DNA from 2 places in the Pseudomonas sp. PME37.24/006 genome. Region 2 is predicted to be linked to the other one. Evidence: predicted binding sites of a transcription regulator. Region 2 holds the regulator's gene; the other holds the start of a gene.
The links. Region 2 encodes sigma-54, which starts transcription at its own class of promoters, with help from an activator protein. Its sites were predicted from a motif close to ANTGGCATNNANNTTGCTNT; they were not measured.
Positions count from the first base shown of each region.

Region 1: flgB (flagellar basal body rod protein FlgB) is a predicted target of sigma-54. The motif match lies at 6,124-6,143, and genes of this name have one in related genera.

Region 1 covers NZ_JBVHNL010000001.1:1,094,206-1,101,953, reverse strand. Annotated here, with positions in the region: gene ACZ3GY_RS05150 (flagellar basal body P-ring protein FlgI) at 1-440, opposite strand, end outside; gene flgH (flagellar basal body L-ring protein FlgH) at 452-1,165, opposite strand; gene flgG (flagellar basal-body rod protein FlgG) at 1,227-2,012, opposite strand; gene ACZ3GY_RS05135 (flagellar basal body rod protein FlgF) at 2,060-2,800, opposite strand; gene ACZ3GY_RS05130 (flagellar hook protein FlgE) at 2,997-4,478, opposite strand; gene flgD (flagellar hook assembly protein FlgD) at 4,522-5,196, opposite strand; gene flgC (flagellar basal body rod protein FlgC) at 5,211-5,654, opposite strand; gene flgB (flagellar basal body rod protein FlgB) at 5,666-6,076, opposite strand; gene cheR (protein-glutamate O-methyltransferase CheR) at 6,365-7,192, opposite strand; gene ACZ3GY_RS05105 (chemotaxis protein CheV) at 7,300-7,748, opposite strand, start outside.
Region 2 covers NZ_JBVHNL010000001.1:359,526-367,273, reverse strand. Annotated here, with positions in the region: gene ACZ3GY_RS01655 (KpsF/GutQ family sugar-phosphate isomerase) at 97-1,071, shown strand; gene ACZ3GY_RS01650 (KdsC family phosphatase) at 1,071-1,592, shown strand; gene lptC (LPS export ABC transporter periplasmic protein LptC) at 1,603-2,172, shown strand; gene lptA (lipopolysaccharide transport periplasmic protein LptA) at 2,159-2,701, shown strand; gene lptB (LPS export ABC transporter ATP-binding protein) at 2,704-3,429, shown strand; gene ACZ3GY_RS01630 (RNA polymerase factor sigma-54) at 3,598-5,106, shown strand; gene hpf (ribosome hibernation-promoting factor, HPF/YfiA family) at 5,262-5,570, shown strand; gene ptsN (PTS IIA-like nitrogen regulatory protein PtsN) at 5,586-6,050, shown strand; gene rapZ (RNase adapter RapZ) at 6,068-6,925, shown strand; gene ACZ3GY_RS01610 (HPr family phosphocarrier protein) at 6,938-7,210, shown strand; gene ACZ3GY_RS01605 (ZIP family metal transporter) at 7,217-7,748, opposite strand, start outside.

The DNA of each region.
Region 1 (7,748 bases), 730 kb from region 2:
TCGAAACCGCCCACTACCAGGTTGCCCTGGGCGATCGCATAGGTATTGCCGTCGATACCCTTGAGCGGGGTCATCAAAAGGCTGCCACCGCGCAAGCTCTTGGCGTTACCGATGGAGGAAATGGTGATGTCGATGGTCTGCCCGGGCTTGGCGAACGGCGGCAGGTCGGCATGGATCGACACCGCAGCGACGTTTTTCAACTGCACGTTGCCGCCTTCCGGCACCTTGATACCGAACTGCGCCATCATGTTGTTGAAGGTCTGCACGGTGAATGGCGTTTGGGTAGTCTGGTCGCCGCTGCCATTGAGGCCCACGACCAAGCCGTAACCGATCAACTGGTTACTACGCACGCCCTGGATACTGGCCAGATCCTTGAGCCGCTCGGCTTGAGCGGTCGAGGCCAGCAGCAGAGCTGCAACGGTGATGATCCATTTGCGCATGATCATGAACCTCAGAACGGCCACAGCGGGCTGACGAAAAAGCGATCCAGCCAACCTGGCTGACTGGCATCGGCGAAGGCGCCAGTACCGGAATAGGTGATGCGTGCATCTGCAATACGGGTCGAAGCCACGGTGTTGTCACGGGCGACGTCGTCGGAGCGAACCAGCCCGGCGATGCGCACCAGCTCGTCACCGGTATTAAGAGTCATCCACTTCTCACCGCGCACCACCAGCAAACCATTGGGCAGCACTTCGGCGACGGTCACAGTGATCGAGCCGGTCAGGCTGTTGCTCTGCCCGGCCTGGCCGGAGCCGCTGGTGTCACGCTGGGCGCCGTACTGAGCGCTGAGCCCCAGGTTCTCGGCCTTCAACGGGTTGAGGCTGGAGCTGGGGTTGTCGATCGATACGCCACCGCCGAACAACGACGTCAGACCGATGTTGGCGTTACTGTCCTTGGACATCTGCGAGCTAGCGTTCTTACTGGCCTGCATACGCTCGCTGAGGCTGATTGTGATGACATCGCCCACGCGGAAGGCCTTGCGGTCGCCGTACAGGTTGTTCTCGAACCCCGACTGGAAGATCGAGCCATTGTTCTGCGCGGCCGGCAGCGGTGTACGCGGCAGCACAGGTGCGTAGTACGGATCGTTGGGCTTGGCGGCAGGCGCCACGCAGCCACTCAGCACTACGCTGCCGAGAATCGAGAACACACACACCAAGCGGTTCATAACCACTACCTCACAGCGTTCAGGCGTATCAGGGGTGAGCTGCTGCCCTACCCCACGTTTCTTAAAGGTTCTGCGTAATGAAGGACAGCATCTGGTCAGCGGTGGAGATGACCTTGGAGTTCATCTCGTAGGCGCGCTGGGTGGTGATCATGTTGACCATCTCCTCGACCACGCTGACGTTGGAGTTCTCCAGGGTGTTCTGCAGGGTCGTGCCCAAGCCATTGAGGCCGGGCGTTCCCACCAGAGGTGCACCACTGGAGGCGGTCTCCAGGAACAGGTTGTTACCGATCGCCTCCAGCCCCGCCGGGTTGATGAAGTCGGTGATCTGGATGTTGCCGACGATCTGCGGCTGTGGGTTGCCGGTGGTCGTCACCGAAGCGGTACCGTCCTCACCCACGGTGAAGGTACGCACTTCCGGTGGCAGCACGATGGCTGGCTCCAGCGCGAAACCCTGGGACGTCACGACCTGGCCATCCGAGTTCAGGTGGAAGCTGCCGTCACGGGTGTAGGACACCGTGCCGTCGGGCATCAGCACCTGGAAGAAGCCGCGGCCGTTGATCGCCATGTCCATCGGCTGCTCGGTGGTCTGCAGGCTGCCAGCGGTAAAAATCTTCTGGGTGCCGTTGATGCGCACACCGGTACCGAGCTGCAGGCCGGACGGCAGTTGGCTGTCCTGGCTGGACTGGCCGCCGGGCTGGCGACGGATCTGATAGAGCAAATCCTCGAACTCGGCGCGATCGCGCTTGAAACCCGTCGTTGAAACGTTGGCCAGGTTGTTGGAAATGGTCGTCAGGTTCATGTCCTGAGCCGACAGGCCGGTCTTGGCGACCCAAAGTGCCGGAAGCATAGCGATTCTCCTCGGGCGCCGGATTCATGGCGCCGCGCGTGTGGTTATCAGGTCATCTGCAAGACACGCGCCATGGCGGTGTCATTGTCTTCTGCGGTACGCATCATTTTCACCGACAGCTCGAACTGCCGGGACAGCGCCAGGATCGAGGTCATTTCCTCGACCGCATTGACGTTGCTGGACTCGAGAAAGCCTGAGGTAATCTGCACGGTGGCGTCCATTTCCGGCGGCTGCGGGCCGTTGAAACGGATCATGCCGTCGCTACCCTTCTGCATCTGCTTGAGATCAGGGTTCACCAGGCGCAAGCGATCAACTTCGGCCAGCACGTTGGGCGCTTCGCCCAAGGCGCGAATGCTGATGGTGCCATCCTGGCCGATCTCGATCTTCTGCTCAGGCGGCACGGCGATCGGCCCAGCATTGCCCATTACCGGCATACCATTGCCGGTACGCAGCATGCCCTGGGCATCAACGTTCAGGCTTGCGGTACGCACGTAGGCTTCGGTGCCATCAGGTGCCTGCACAGCCAACCAGCCCTTGCCACCAATCGCGACATCCAGGTCACGGCCGGTTTCCTGCAGGGAGCCCGGAGTGAAATCGGTGCCTGGCCGCTCGCTCATGGCGAACACGCGCGACGGCTGGGTCTCGCCAAAAATCGGCATCGCGCGGGCTTGCTCGAAATCACGGCGAAAACCGCTCGTGGAGATGTTCGCCAGATTGTTGGCGTGGGCACGCTGGGCCAACGTATTGTTGTGGGCACCAGTCATGGAGACGTACAGCATCTTGTCCATGTTTCCTCCGAGGTGGGGCAACTCGCCCGCGACTCTGACAAGAGCTTAAAAGCAATTCACGTGCCACTCTCATTAAAAATACGCAAGCACATGATTTTAATAGGTTTATAGAAACGAAACAGGCTCCCGAAGGAGCCTGTAATTTGTCGTTTGGCGAGTTGTTGCCGCTAGCGGCAACAACTCCCTGACGCATGCATCAACGCAGGTTGATGATCGTCTGCGTGATGGCGCTCTCGGTCTCGATGGTTTTGGCGTTGGCCTGGTAGTTACGCTGGGCAACGATCAGGTTGACCAGTTGCTCTGACAACTCGACGTTGGAGTCTTCCAGCGCACCGGACTGCAAAGTACCCAGCGTGCCACTCTTCGGCGTACCGATGACCGGCTCGCCAGATGCCGACGACTGAACCCAGGCCGTTTTGCCGACCGGTGTAAGCCCCTGCATATTGGCGAAGTTAGCCAATACTAGCTGGCCCTGAACCTTGGTTTGGCCATTGGTATAGCGAGCAAAGAGCACACCGGTCTCATCAATTTCAAGGCCCGACAACTCACCTGTGCTGTAGCCGTCCTGCACGACCTTGGCAACCGAGAACGTGCTGTTGTACTGCGAAGAACCGCGGAAATCGAACTTCACCGCCGCACTGGCCTCGGAGCCGTTGGCGGCCCAGGTGGTGCCTTCGGCATTGGTGGGTGCCGCCGGAATCCAGCCGTTCATGCTGATGGTGCCGTCGGGGTTCAGCGACAACCCTGTGCTCAGGCCAGTCGCATCGATAGTCTGCAGTTTACCGGCAGCGTCGAAGCTCACGGCAGCCGAAAGCGGCTGAGTGTTGGTCGGATCCAGCGGGTTCCGGCCGTCGACCAGAATCTTCATGTCCCAGCTATTGGCACCGGTCTTCACAAAGTACTGGGTGAAGGAGTGAGCATTGCCCTGAGCATCATAAATATTCACCGACGTCGATCGGTTGTAACTGGTCGGATCCGCCGGGTTGAAAGAGGCGTTGGCCGCAGTGGAGCCCGCAGTAGCGCCCGCTGCATTCGCGGCCGCAAGCTCTGCTGGTGTGGCTGCCGCAGTCGCAGCCGCGATCTCAGCAGGAGTCGGGTTGGGGTTACCCGGCAACAGTGAACCATTGAAGGCCGTTTGGTAGGCGCCGTCATAGGCACTCTGCCGCAGCACTGGAACGGTTTCAGTCGAGTTCAGGTTGAACGGCTGAGTAATCGTACCCGTCGCCCGCGGCGCCTGGCTGGACGTCTCCACACGGAGGTTGCCGATGATGCCGTTCTGCAGATTACCGTTGGCGTCTACCCCATAACCCTGCAGGTTATGCCCGAAGTTGTTGACGATGAAGCCTTCGCGGTCGGTACCGAAGTAACCGGCACGGGTATAGCTGATATCACCGTTGTTACTGGTACGGAAGAAACCGCTGCCATTGATGGCCAGATCCAGCGAGTTCTGCGTGTAGTTGATGTTGCCTTGGCTGAACAGCTGCGATACATCGCTGAGCAGCACCCCACTACCGATCGGGTTGGAGCCGCTGCTGAGCATCGACGAGGCATACAGGTCGGCGAACTCGGCACGCGACTGCTTGAAGCCAGCGGTACCGGCGTTGGCAATGTTGTTACCCGTCACGTTGAGGTCACTGGTCGCAGCGCGCAGGCCACTAAGACCGATATTGAACGACATGAAAAATCTCCTTGCCGAAAGCCCGGCAGTTACAGCCTGTTAATTACTGACCAATGACCTGCACCTGCGACAGCGGCACATTGCCAATACCCGCAAGATTGAGCATCAATTCGTTGCCACCCAGGGTGACGCTGTCGACGTTGGCCGGCAGCAAGGTGTAGAGCCCCTTGGTTTCATTGCCATAGGTCGCCTGTGCTTCGAACCTGTAAGTGCCCGGCTTCATCACATTGCCGCTGGAGTCCTTGCCGTCCCAGATGAAGCTCACGTTGCCAGCCTGCTGCTCACCCAGATTGATACGACTGACCACCGAACCGGCACTGTCATACACGTTGACGTACACGTTGCTACTGCTGGTTGGCAGCACCGCACTGGCCTTGAAGCTTTCACTGGTATCGACCACCGCCTTGTCCACCGGCACGATCACCTTGCGACCGACCAGCGAAGAAGCCTGCAGGGCCTGGGAGGACTGATAGCCGGACAAAATGGTCTCCATGCTCGAGTTGAGCTTCTCGACCCCTTCCACAGTACTGAATTGCGCCAACTGCGCGATGAACTCGCCGTTGCCCTGAGGCTCTAGTGGGTTCTGGTTATTCAGCTGCGCCACCAGCAGGTTGAGGAACTGATCCTTGCCCAGCTCCTTGTTCTGTGTGGTGGAATCCTGCTTGACCTGATACTTGTCCAGTACCGAACTGGAGCTGACGCCATCAACAGTGCTCATTTCTCACTCCCGGCTCACTGACCCAAGGTCAGAACGCGCTGCATCATCTGTTTGGCGGTATTCATCATTTCCACGTTGGTCTGGAAGGCGCGACTGGCAGAAATCATGTCCGCCATCTCCTCGACCACGTTGACGTTGGGGTAATACACATAGCCGGCTTCATCGGCGGCCGGGTGATTAGGCTCGTAGCGCGGCATCAGACTGCTCTGATCCTCGACGATACCGAGCACCTGAACACCGGCACCCGACTGATCCTGATCAGCGAACAGCGAGCCGTTTTCACCGCCCTGCGCCTGCTGAAATACGGTAGCGAACACCGGGTGACGTGCCCGATAGGTCTGATCGATGCTCGATGAGACCGATTCGGCGTTGGCGATGTTGCTGGAAATGGTATTCAGGCGAGTGCTCTGGGCACTCATGCCGGTTCCGGCGATATTGAAAACGCTGGTAAGTGACATATCAGGCTCCTTTATTCACCACGCAGGGCGCTGACGAGCCCTTTGAATTTACTGTTTAGCAGCGTGAAGCTGGCCTGGAAGGCAACCGAGTTCTCGGCATAATTGGCTTGTTCGAGCTGAGCATCGACGGTGTTCTGATCGATCGAAGGCGCAGTCGGTGTTCGATAGGCCAGCGCCGCATCGCCCATTGGCACGCCTTCTGCTGCGATATGGCGGCTATTCGTGGTTTTCAGCCCCGAATTACCACTGCCGCCACTCTTGGCTGCCTGCTGGGCCAGCACGGAGGCGAAGTCCAGATCCCTGGCCTTGTAGTTGGGGGTATCGGCGTTAGCCATGTTGTTGGCCAACACCTCGGCACGCTGGGCGCGGAAGCCCAATGCCTTCTCATGAATGCCAAGTGCGCTATCGAAGCTGATGCTCATCTCAGGAACCTTTGCCGTGGCGGCGAGCCTGTTTGCGTACAAACCTCACAGCAAAGCACGTGCCAATTTATTTTTTATCTTATAAATCAGCCTGATATGCTAAAAACAAAAGGAACAAGAGATCCAAGCGGCAAAGCTTTTCCGCCGATTGGCAAGGTGGCAGCGGCAATCCGACGGAGATTTGCCGCTTTTCTGACGCGCAAGTGACAGAACACTGTCAGGCGTAATGGGTAAGGCAGAATAGAAAACGGGAGGCCAAGGCCTCCCGTTTTCTATTCGCGAGTCGGATCACTTAGCTTTGTAAATGATCCCAGGGCTGCACTGCACCATCTGGTATTTCTCAGGCAAGCCGTTGAGGGCTTCAGAAGCGCCGAGGAACAGATAGCCGCCTGGCTTGAGCATGGCGTGAATGCGCGTGAGGATGTCCTTCTTCACCTCGGCGGAGAAGTAGATGAGTACGTTGCGGCAAAACACGATGTCGAACTTGCCGAGGCTCGCGTAGCTGTCCAGCAAGTTCAGCGGGCGGAACTCGACGCGGCTCTTGATGGCTGGCTTGACCACCCAGCGCCCAGGCCCTTTGGGATCGAAATAACGCTGCAGACGCTCCTGAGCGAGCCCCCGGCCCATGGCCAAGCTATCGTACTCGCCCGATTTACAGTTATTGAGCATGGTCGGTGACAGATCGGTAGCCACGATCTGCACACCAGTCTTGAGCTGGCCGATATTGCTGCGCTCGAACTCATCGATGCTCATCGACAGCGAATACGGCTCCTGCCCCGACGAACAGGCCGCCGACCAGATACGCAGCCGCTGCCCCGGATAGGCCTTGATGAGCTCGGGCAGCACACGATTTTTGAGCACTTCGAACGGGTAGGCATCACGAAACCACAGGGTTTCATTGGTGGTCATGGCGTCGACTACCTGCTCGCGCAACCCACTGCGTGGCTGAGTCTGCATGCGCTGCACCAACTCACCCAACGTCTTGATGCCGTTGGTCTCCATCAGCTTGTTCAGCCGACTGGAAACCAGGTACTGCTTATTGCTACCCAGTACGATGCCACAGGCTTTTTCCAGAAAGATCCGGAACTGTTCGAAATCCAAATTACCTGAAGACACTCGCGAAGCCTCGCCCATCTATGAAAGTCGAATACGGCAAGCGCGCCAATGCACGCCTACCGACTTTACCGCCAGCACCCGGCCAAAAACACCAGGCAACTCATACCTTATGCCGAGTGATCGCTCGACTTGATGCGTTCGACCACACGAGAAGCCAAATCGTCCGGACGAAATTTCGCCAGAAAATCGTTTGCACCCACTTTCTTCACCATCGCCTGGTTGAATACTCCGGACAGCGAAGTATGCAGGAGAATGTGCAGCTTCTGCATGCGCGGATCAGTGCGAATCGCCGCGGTGAGCGTATAACCATCCATCTCAGGCATTTCAATGTCGGAGATGATCATCAATAGTTCCTGCTCCGGCGACTTGCCCTCATCCACCATCGCGCGTAGGAAATCCAGTGCCTGACGCCCGTCATTCAATGCAGTCACCTCGACGCCGACCGTCTGCAGACAACGCATCACCTGTTTACGCGCGACCGAAGAGTCATCGACGATCAGCACATGCTGACTGACCGCCTTGGTCTGGGTCTCAACGTCCACCACGCCAACGGAGA
Region 2 (7,748 bases):
CAGCTTTGCCATTTCGCAGCCACGCCATGGATGATGAGTCGCGGAGTCTTTCCCGCTATAATCCCTGTCTTTTTCGTACAGCAGCCCAAGCAGAGCATGAACCAGACCCGCGACCTGATTGATTCCGCACAGCGCACCATCCGTCTAGAGATCGAGGCGGTACAAGAGCTGCTGCCCCGTATTGACGCTGACTTCGTCAAGGCGTGCGAGCTGATTCTCGCCAGCAAGGGCCGTGTGGTGGTGGTCGGGATGGGAAAATCCGGACATATCGGCAACAAGATTGCCGCGACCCTGGCCAGCACCGGCACCACCGCTTTCTTCGTGCACCCTGCTGAAGCCAGCCATGGCGACATGGGTATGATCACCCGTGACGACGTCGTCCTGGCCCTGTCCAACTCAGGCTCCACGGCCGAAATCGTGACCTTGCTGCCGCTGATCAAGCGCCTCGGCATCACCCTGATCAGCATGACCGGCAACCCCGAGTCGCCGCTCTCGAAGGCTGCCGAAGTCAACCTCGACACCCGCGTAGCCAAGGAAGCGTGCCCACTCAACCTGGCGCCGACCTCTTCCACCACCGCCTCCCTGGTACTGGGCGACGCCCTGGCCATCGCGCTGCTGGAAGCCCGCGGTTTCACTGCCGAAGACTTCGCCTTCTCCCATCCCGGTGGCGCCCTGGGTCGTCGCCTGCTGCTCAAAGTCGAGAACGTCATGCACGCTGGCGACAGCCTGCCCAAGGTCAATCGTGGCACCAGCCTGCGCGAAGCCCTGCTTGAAATGACCCAGAAGGGCCTGGGCATGACCGCCGTACTGGAAGACGACGGCCGCCTGGCCGGGGTCTTCACCGACGGTGACCTGCGCCGCGCCCTGGATAAAGGTATCGATGTGCGTGATGCGTGCATCGACGACGTCATGACGCCCAACGGCAAAACCGCTCGTGCTGATATGCTTGCCGCCGAGGCCCTGAAAATAATGGAAGACAACAAGATCAGCGCGCTGGTAGTGATCGATACCAGTGGTCGTCCTGTAGGCGCCTTCAACCTTGGCGATCTGCTGCGCGCGGGAGTGATGTGATGAACGACCTGCTGCAGCGCACTCACGCCATCAAACTGGCGATTTTCGATGTCGACGGCGTACTCACCGACGGCAAGCTGTATTTTCTCGTTGATGGCAGCGAGTTCAAGACCTTCAATACCCTGGATGGCCAGGGCATCAAGATGCTGATCAACTCTGGCGTACGAACGGCCATCATCAGCGGCCGCAAGACTCCCGTAGTCGAGCGCCGCGCACAGAACCTGGGTATCCAGCATTTGTACCAGGGCCGTGAAGACAAACTCGACGTGCTCGACGAGCTGCTCGCCGAGCTGGGCCTCAGTTACGAGCAGGTGGCCTACCTGGGTGACGACTTGCCGGATCTGCCGGTAATCCGCCGTGTCGGCCTGGGTATGGCGGTAGCCAGCGGCAACGAATTTGTGCGCGAGCATGCCCACGGCGTCACACAAGCGCGCGGCGGCGAAGGTGCGGCACGCGAATTCTGCGAACTGATCATGCGTGGCCAGGGTACTCTCGAAGCCGCCCAAGCGGCCTACCTTTAGGGGTTTACTGATGTTGCGCAAATTCATCACACCCGTCCTGCTGACCTTCGGCGCCCTGCTGCTGGTGGCAGCCGGGTACTGGAACATCAACCCGGACAGTTTCTCCAGCGCGCCACAGCAGAGCGGCCCGGACAACCCGATCGACTTCTACGCCGTGAACGCCCGCAGCGTGCAGTACCTGCCCGACGGCAAGGTACAGAGCGACATGACCAGTGATCTGCTCGAGCATGTGCAGAGTACCGACGTCACCCTACTGACCGAACCGCGCATGAACCTGTTCCGGGGCACCGAGCTTCCCTGGAAAGTACGCAGCGCACGCGGCGAGGTAGGCCCCGATGGCGACGAGGTCGAATTGATCGACCAGGTGCGGGTGGAACGCACAGACGAAAAGGGCCGCGCCACTATACTTACCACCAGCCGCCTGACCGTATTCCCACAGAAGGAATATGCGCAGACCCAGCAAGCCGTTAGAATCGACGCGGCCAACGGGGTGACCACGGCACAAGGAATGAAAGCGTACTTGAATGACGGCAGGATGCTCCTGCAGTCCAACGTAAGAGGCCAGCATGAGGTTCGTTAAAACCCTCCCCCTACTTCTCAGCCTCGGCGCCACGCTCGGAAGCGCAAGCGCCTGGGCTCTGCCGAGCGACCGTGATCAACCGATCCGCGTGCAGGCCGACAGTGCTGAGCTGGACGACAAACAAGGCGTTGCAGTGTATCGCGGCGACGTCGTCATCACTCAGGGCACCCTGAAAATCACTGGCGACACCGTCACCATCACCCAGAACGCAAAGGGTGAGGTCGATGTGTTCACCTCGGTGGGCAAACCCGCCTATTACGAGCAGAAGCCCTCGGCCGACAAGCAGATCGTCAAGGCTTACGGCCTGACCATCCAGTACTTTGCTGCCAATGAGCGCATCGTACTGATCGACCAGGCCAAGGTGGTTCAGGAAGGCAACACCTTCGAAGGCGAGAAAATCGTCTATGACACCCAGCGACAGATCGTCAATGCAGGCCGCGCCACGGGCACCAATGTGTCGACGCCGCGCCCGCGTATCGACATGGTGATCCAGCCGCAGAAAAAACCCGCCGCTGAGCAGGGCCAATAACGATGGCAACTCTGAAAGCCCAGCACCTGGCCAAAAGCTATAAAGGTCGCCAGGTCGTTCGCGACGTAAGCCTGAGCATCGACAGCGGGCAGATCGTCGGCTTGCTCGGCCCCAACGGCGCCGGCAAGACCACCTGCTTCTACATGATCGTCGGTCTGGTTCAGGCCGATCAGGGCCGCGTACTGATCGACGATCTCGACGTCAGCCACCAGCCCATGCACGGCCGCGCCCGCGCCGGTATAGGCTACCTGCCTCAGGAAGCGTCGATCTTCCGCAAGCTCAGTGTGTCCGATAACATCATGGCGATCCTGGAAACGCGCAAGGATCTGAGCCGCGCGCAGCGGCTGCAGGAACTGGAGGGCCTACTGCAGGAATTCCACATCACCCACATTCGCGACAACCTGGGCATGAGCCTGTCGGGTGGTGAGCGCCGCCGTGTAGAAATCGCCCGCGCCCTTGCAACATCACCGAAATTCATCCTTCTCGACGAGCCCTTCGCCGGCGTCGACCCGATTTCGGTCGGTGACATCAAGCAAATCATTCACCACCTCAAAGCCAAAGGCATTGGGGTGCTGATCACCGACCACAATGTGCGCGAAACCCTGGATATCTGCGAGACCGCCTATATCGTCAGCGACGGCCAACTGATCGCCGAGGGCGACTCCGCTGCGATCCTGGCCAACCAGATGGTAAAGGAAGTCTACCTGGGCCACGAATTCCGCCTGTAACGGTTTTCCCACCGATGGGCATCCAGAGCCTGTTACCCCACGACATGGTCGTAATGAAATGGTAACGGGCTCTAGGCAAACCACTCGGGTTCAGGCATATAATTTGCTTCCTAGTGGCGCTTTGGCGCCCTGTCGTGGATTGCGCACAGACGCCAGATAAGGTCTGCAATGAAACCATCGCTAGTCCTGAAAATGGGCCAGCAGCTGACGATGACACCGCAGCTGCAACAAGCCATTCGCCTGCTCCAACTGTCGACTCTCGATCTGCAACAGGAGATCCAGGAGGCGCTGGAGTCGAATCCGATGCTCGAGCGTCAGGAAGAAGGCGACGACTTCGACAATTCGGATCCCATGGCCGACGGTGCGGAAAGTGCCACCACTGCGACTGCTCAGGAAGAGAAATTTCAGGAGCCGACCTTCCAGGAAAACACCCAGACCGTCGACAATCTGGAAGAAGGCGACTGGGGTGAACGCATCCCCAGCGAACTACCCGTAGACACAGCCTGGGAAGACGTCTACCAGACCAGCGCCAGCAGCCTGCCAAGCAATGACGACGACGAGTGGGACTTCACCACTCGCACCTCCGCCGGCGAGAGCCTGCAGAGCCATATGCTTTGGCAACTCAATCTGGCGCCGATGTCCGACAAGGATCGCCTGATCGCCGTTACCCTGATCGACTGCATCAACGCTCAGGGCTACCTCGAAGAAACTCTCGAAGAAATTACCGACGCCTTCGACCCCGAACTCGATGTCGAGCTCGATGAAGTCGAAGCCGTGCTGCACCGCATCCAGCAGTTCGAGCCTTCCGGCATCGCCGCCCGCGACCTGCGCGAGTGCCTGCTTCTGCAATTGCGTCAGCTACCGACCAGTACACCCTGGCTGAGCGAAGCTCAGCGCCTCACCAGCGACTACCTCGACCTGCTCGGCAGCCGCGACTACAGCCAGTTGATGCGCCGCATGAAGCTCAAGGAAGACGAGCTACGCCCGGTTATCGAGCTAATTCAGAGCCTCAACCCGCGCCCTGGCTCGCAGATCGAGTCGAGCGAGCCCGAGTACGTGGTGCCTGACGTGATCGTGCGCAAGCACAACGATCGCTGGCTGGTGGAGCTCAACCAGGAAGCCATGCCGCGCCTACGCGTCAACGCGCAGTACGCAGGCTTCGTGAAACGCGCCGACTCCAGCGCCGACAACACCTTCATGCGCAATCAGTTGCAGGAAGCACGCTGGTTCATCAAGAGCCTGCAGAGTCGCAACGAGACCCTGATGAAGGTCGCGACGCAGATCGTCGAGCATCAGCGCGGCTTCCTCGACTACGGCGACGAAGCCATGAAGCCGCTGGTACTGCATGACATCGCGGAAGCGGTAGGCATGCATGAGTCGACCATTTCCCGCGTCACCACCCAGAAGTACATGCATACGCCGCGTGGCATTTACGAGCTGAAATACTTCTTCTCCAGCCACGTCAGCACCTCCGAAGGCGGCGAATGTTCGTCCACCGCGATCCGCGCGATCATCAAAAAACTGGTCGCCGCGGAAAATGCGAAAAAGCCATTGAGCGATAGCAAGATCGCTGGTTTACTGGAAGCACAGGGCATTCAAGTGGCGCGCCGCACAGTCGCCAAGTACCGTGAATCGCTCGGTATAGCGCCTTCGAGCGAACGCAAGCGATTGATGTAAGCGCCCTTGTAGGGGCATCTCTAAAAACGTTGGCGAGGCAGTTAACGCAGCGGTAACAACGTAGGCAGTTTTTAGAGTTGCCCCGTAGCAAGCCCCAGTGTTCCTGCGGCAGGTCTATAGCCTGCCACTCACACACGGCAACAAGGAGAAGCGGTATGCAAGTCAACATCAGTGGACACCAGCTGGATGTGACAGACGCACTACGCAGCTACATCGAGGAAAAGCTCGGACGTCTCGAGCGGCACTTCGACAAGATCACCAATGTGCAGGTCATCCTGGAGGTCGAGAAGCTCAAGCAGAAAGTCGAAGCTACCTTGCATATCGCCGGAGGCGAAGTGGTGGCAAATGCCGAGCATGAAGACATGTACGCTGCCATTGATCTACTGACCGACAAACTTGACCGCCAACTCATCAAGCACAAGGAAAAACAGCTCGACCGCCAGCAGGGCGCAATGGCCCGCTGACCTCGTCCTTATCCTATGATCCGACTTGAAAATATCCTGACCCCCGGCCGTTCCCTCGTGAACGTGCCGGGCGGCAGTAAAAAGCGTGTACTCGAACAGATAGCTGCCGTGATCGCGAGCGACCTGCCCGATCTCGACGGCCAGACCATCTATGAAAGCCTGATCGCCCGGGAAAAACTCGGTTCGACCGGTTTTGGCAATGGCATCGCCATTCCCCACTGCCGCCTACCCGGCTGCAGCTCACCGATCAGTGCACTGCTGAAACTCAACGCTGCGGTCGACTTCGACGCCATCGATGGTGCGCCCGTCGATTTGCTGTTCGTGCTGCTGGTTCCCGAAGCAGCGACCGATGAGCACCTGGAACTGCTGCGCCAGATCGCCAGCATGTTCGACCGCGAGGACGTTCGCGAGCGGCTGCGCCAGGCTCAAGACAGTGAATCGCTGTACCAGACCGTAGTGAACGTGCAGAACGGCCAATAGCCCTACAGGATTAGCCCATGCGCCTGATCATCGTCAGCGGCCGTTCCGGCTCGGGCAAGAGCACCGCTCTCGACGTGCTCGAGGACAACGGTTTCTATTGCATCGACAACCTGCCTGCCGGCCTGCTTCCGGAGCTGGCCGAACGGGCGTTGTTGCATACCGAGCTGTTGCACCCACAAGTGGCGGTATCGATAGACGCACGCAACCTGCCTAGCCAGCTCAAGCGCTTTTCCGAACTGCTTGATGAAGTGCGCGGCCGCAACATCCGTTGCGATGTCCTGTATCTGGACGCCAGCGAAGAAACCCTGCTCAAGCGCTTTTCGGAGACGCGCAGACGTCACCCGCTGACCAACGACCAGCGCTCGCTGGCCGAAGCCATGGTCGACGAGACCAAACTACTGAGCCCGATCATCGACCGTGCCGATCTGAAGATCGACACCACTCACCTGAATCTCTACCAACTGCGCGACACCCTCAAGCTGCGCCTGCTCAACCAGCCGGAACCGGGTACCGCCTACCTGATCGAATCCTTCGGTTTCAAACGGGGGATGCCGGTGGATGCAGATCTAGTGTTTGACGTGCGCTGCCTGCCCAATCCCTACTGGAAACCCGAACTGCGTGACTTCACCGGCCTCGAGCAGCCGGTCGAGGAATACCTGGCAGCCCAGGAGGACGTCCAGGACATGTACCAGGACATCTTCACCTATCTGCACAAGTGGCTGCCGCGCTTCGCTGCCAGCAACCGCTCTTACGTTACCGTTGCGATCGGCTGCACGGGCGGCCACCATCGCTCGGTGTACCTCGCCAACCGCCTGGGGCACGCCCTCAAACCGCTGCTGAAGAATGTTCAGATCCGCCACCGCGACCTCAGTTAAGGAATTGCCGCGATGCCCGCCTGTGAAATCACCATCATCAACAAACTCGGCCTGCACGCGCGCGCGGCCGCCAAGTTCGTCGGGGTCGCGGGGCGTTTTCCCTGCCAGGTGAGAATCGGGCGTAGCGTCGAGAGCCTCGTAGATGGCAAGAGCATCATGGCGGTGATGATGCTCGCCGCCGGCAAGGGCACCATCGTGCACCTGGCGACCGAGGGCGAGCGGGAAGAGGAAGCCCTGCAGGCGCTGATTGACCTGATCAATAACTACTTCGACGAAGGCGAGTGATCGCCCTCAGACGTTCAGGGCATTGCCCACAGCCAACATCAACACGAACCCCGATGCAAAACCCAGTACAGCCGGTGGCATGTCACTGCGTCGATACAGCTTGGGAATGATCTCGCGTATCACCACGAAGAGCATTGCCCCCGCCGCGATCGCCAGCCCCCAGGGCAGCAACTGCAACGACACGCCGACCAACCAGGCCGAAAGCAGCGCGAACAGCGGCTCGACCAACCCGGAGGCGGCGCCGCAAAAAACCGCCTTCCATCGCGACATTCCTGCCCCGGCCAGCACCAGGGCAATGATCAGCCCCTCGGGTACGTCCTGCAACGCAATCCCCAGCGCCAATCCGTCGGCATTAGACAGATTGGCCGCGGCCGCCACACCGACCGCCATTCCTTCCGGCACGTTGTGCAGAACGATGGCGATAACGAACAGCCAGACGCTCAAGCCGACGCCCTGATCTGCCTGCATGTTCGCTCGCGATGTACGAGACAACCAGTGGCCCAGCACCCATAAGGCACCAGCACCGAGCACCACTCCT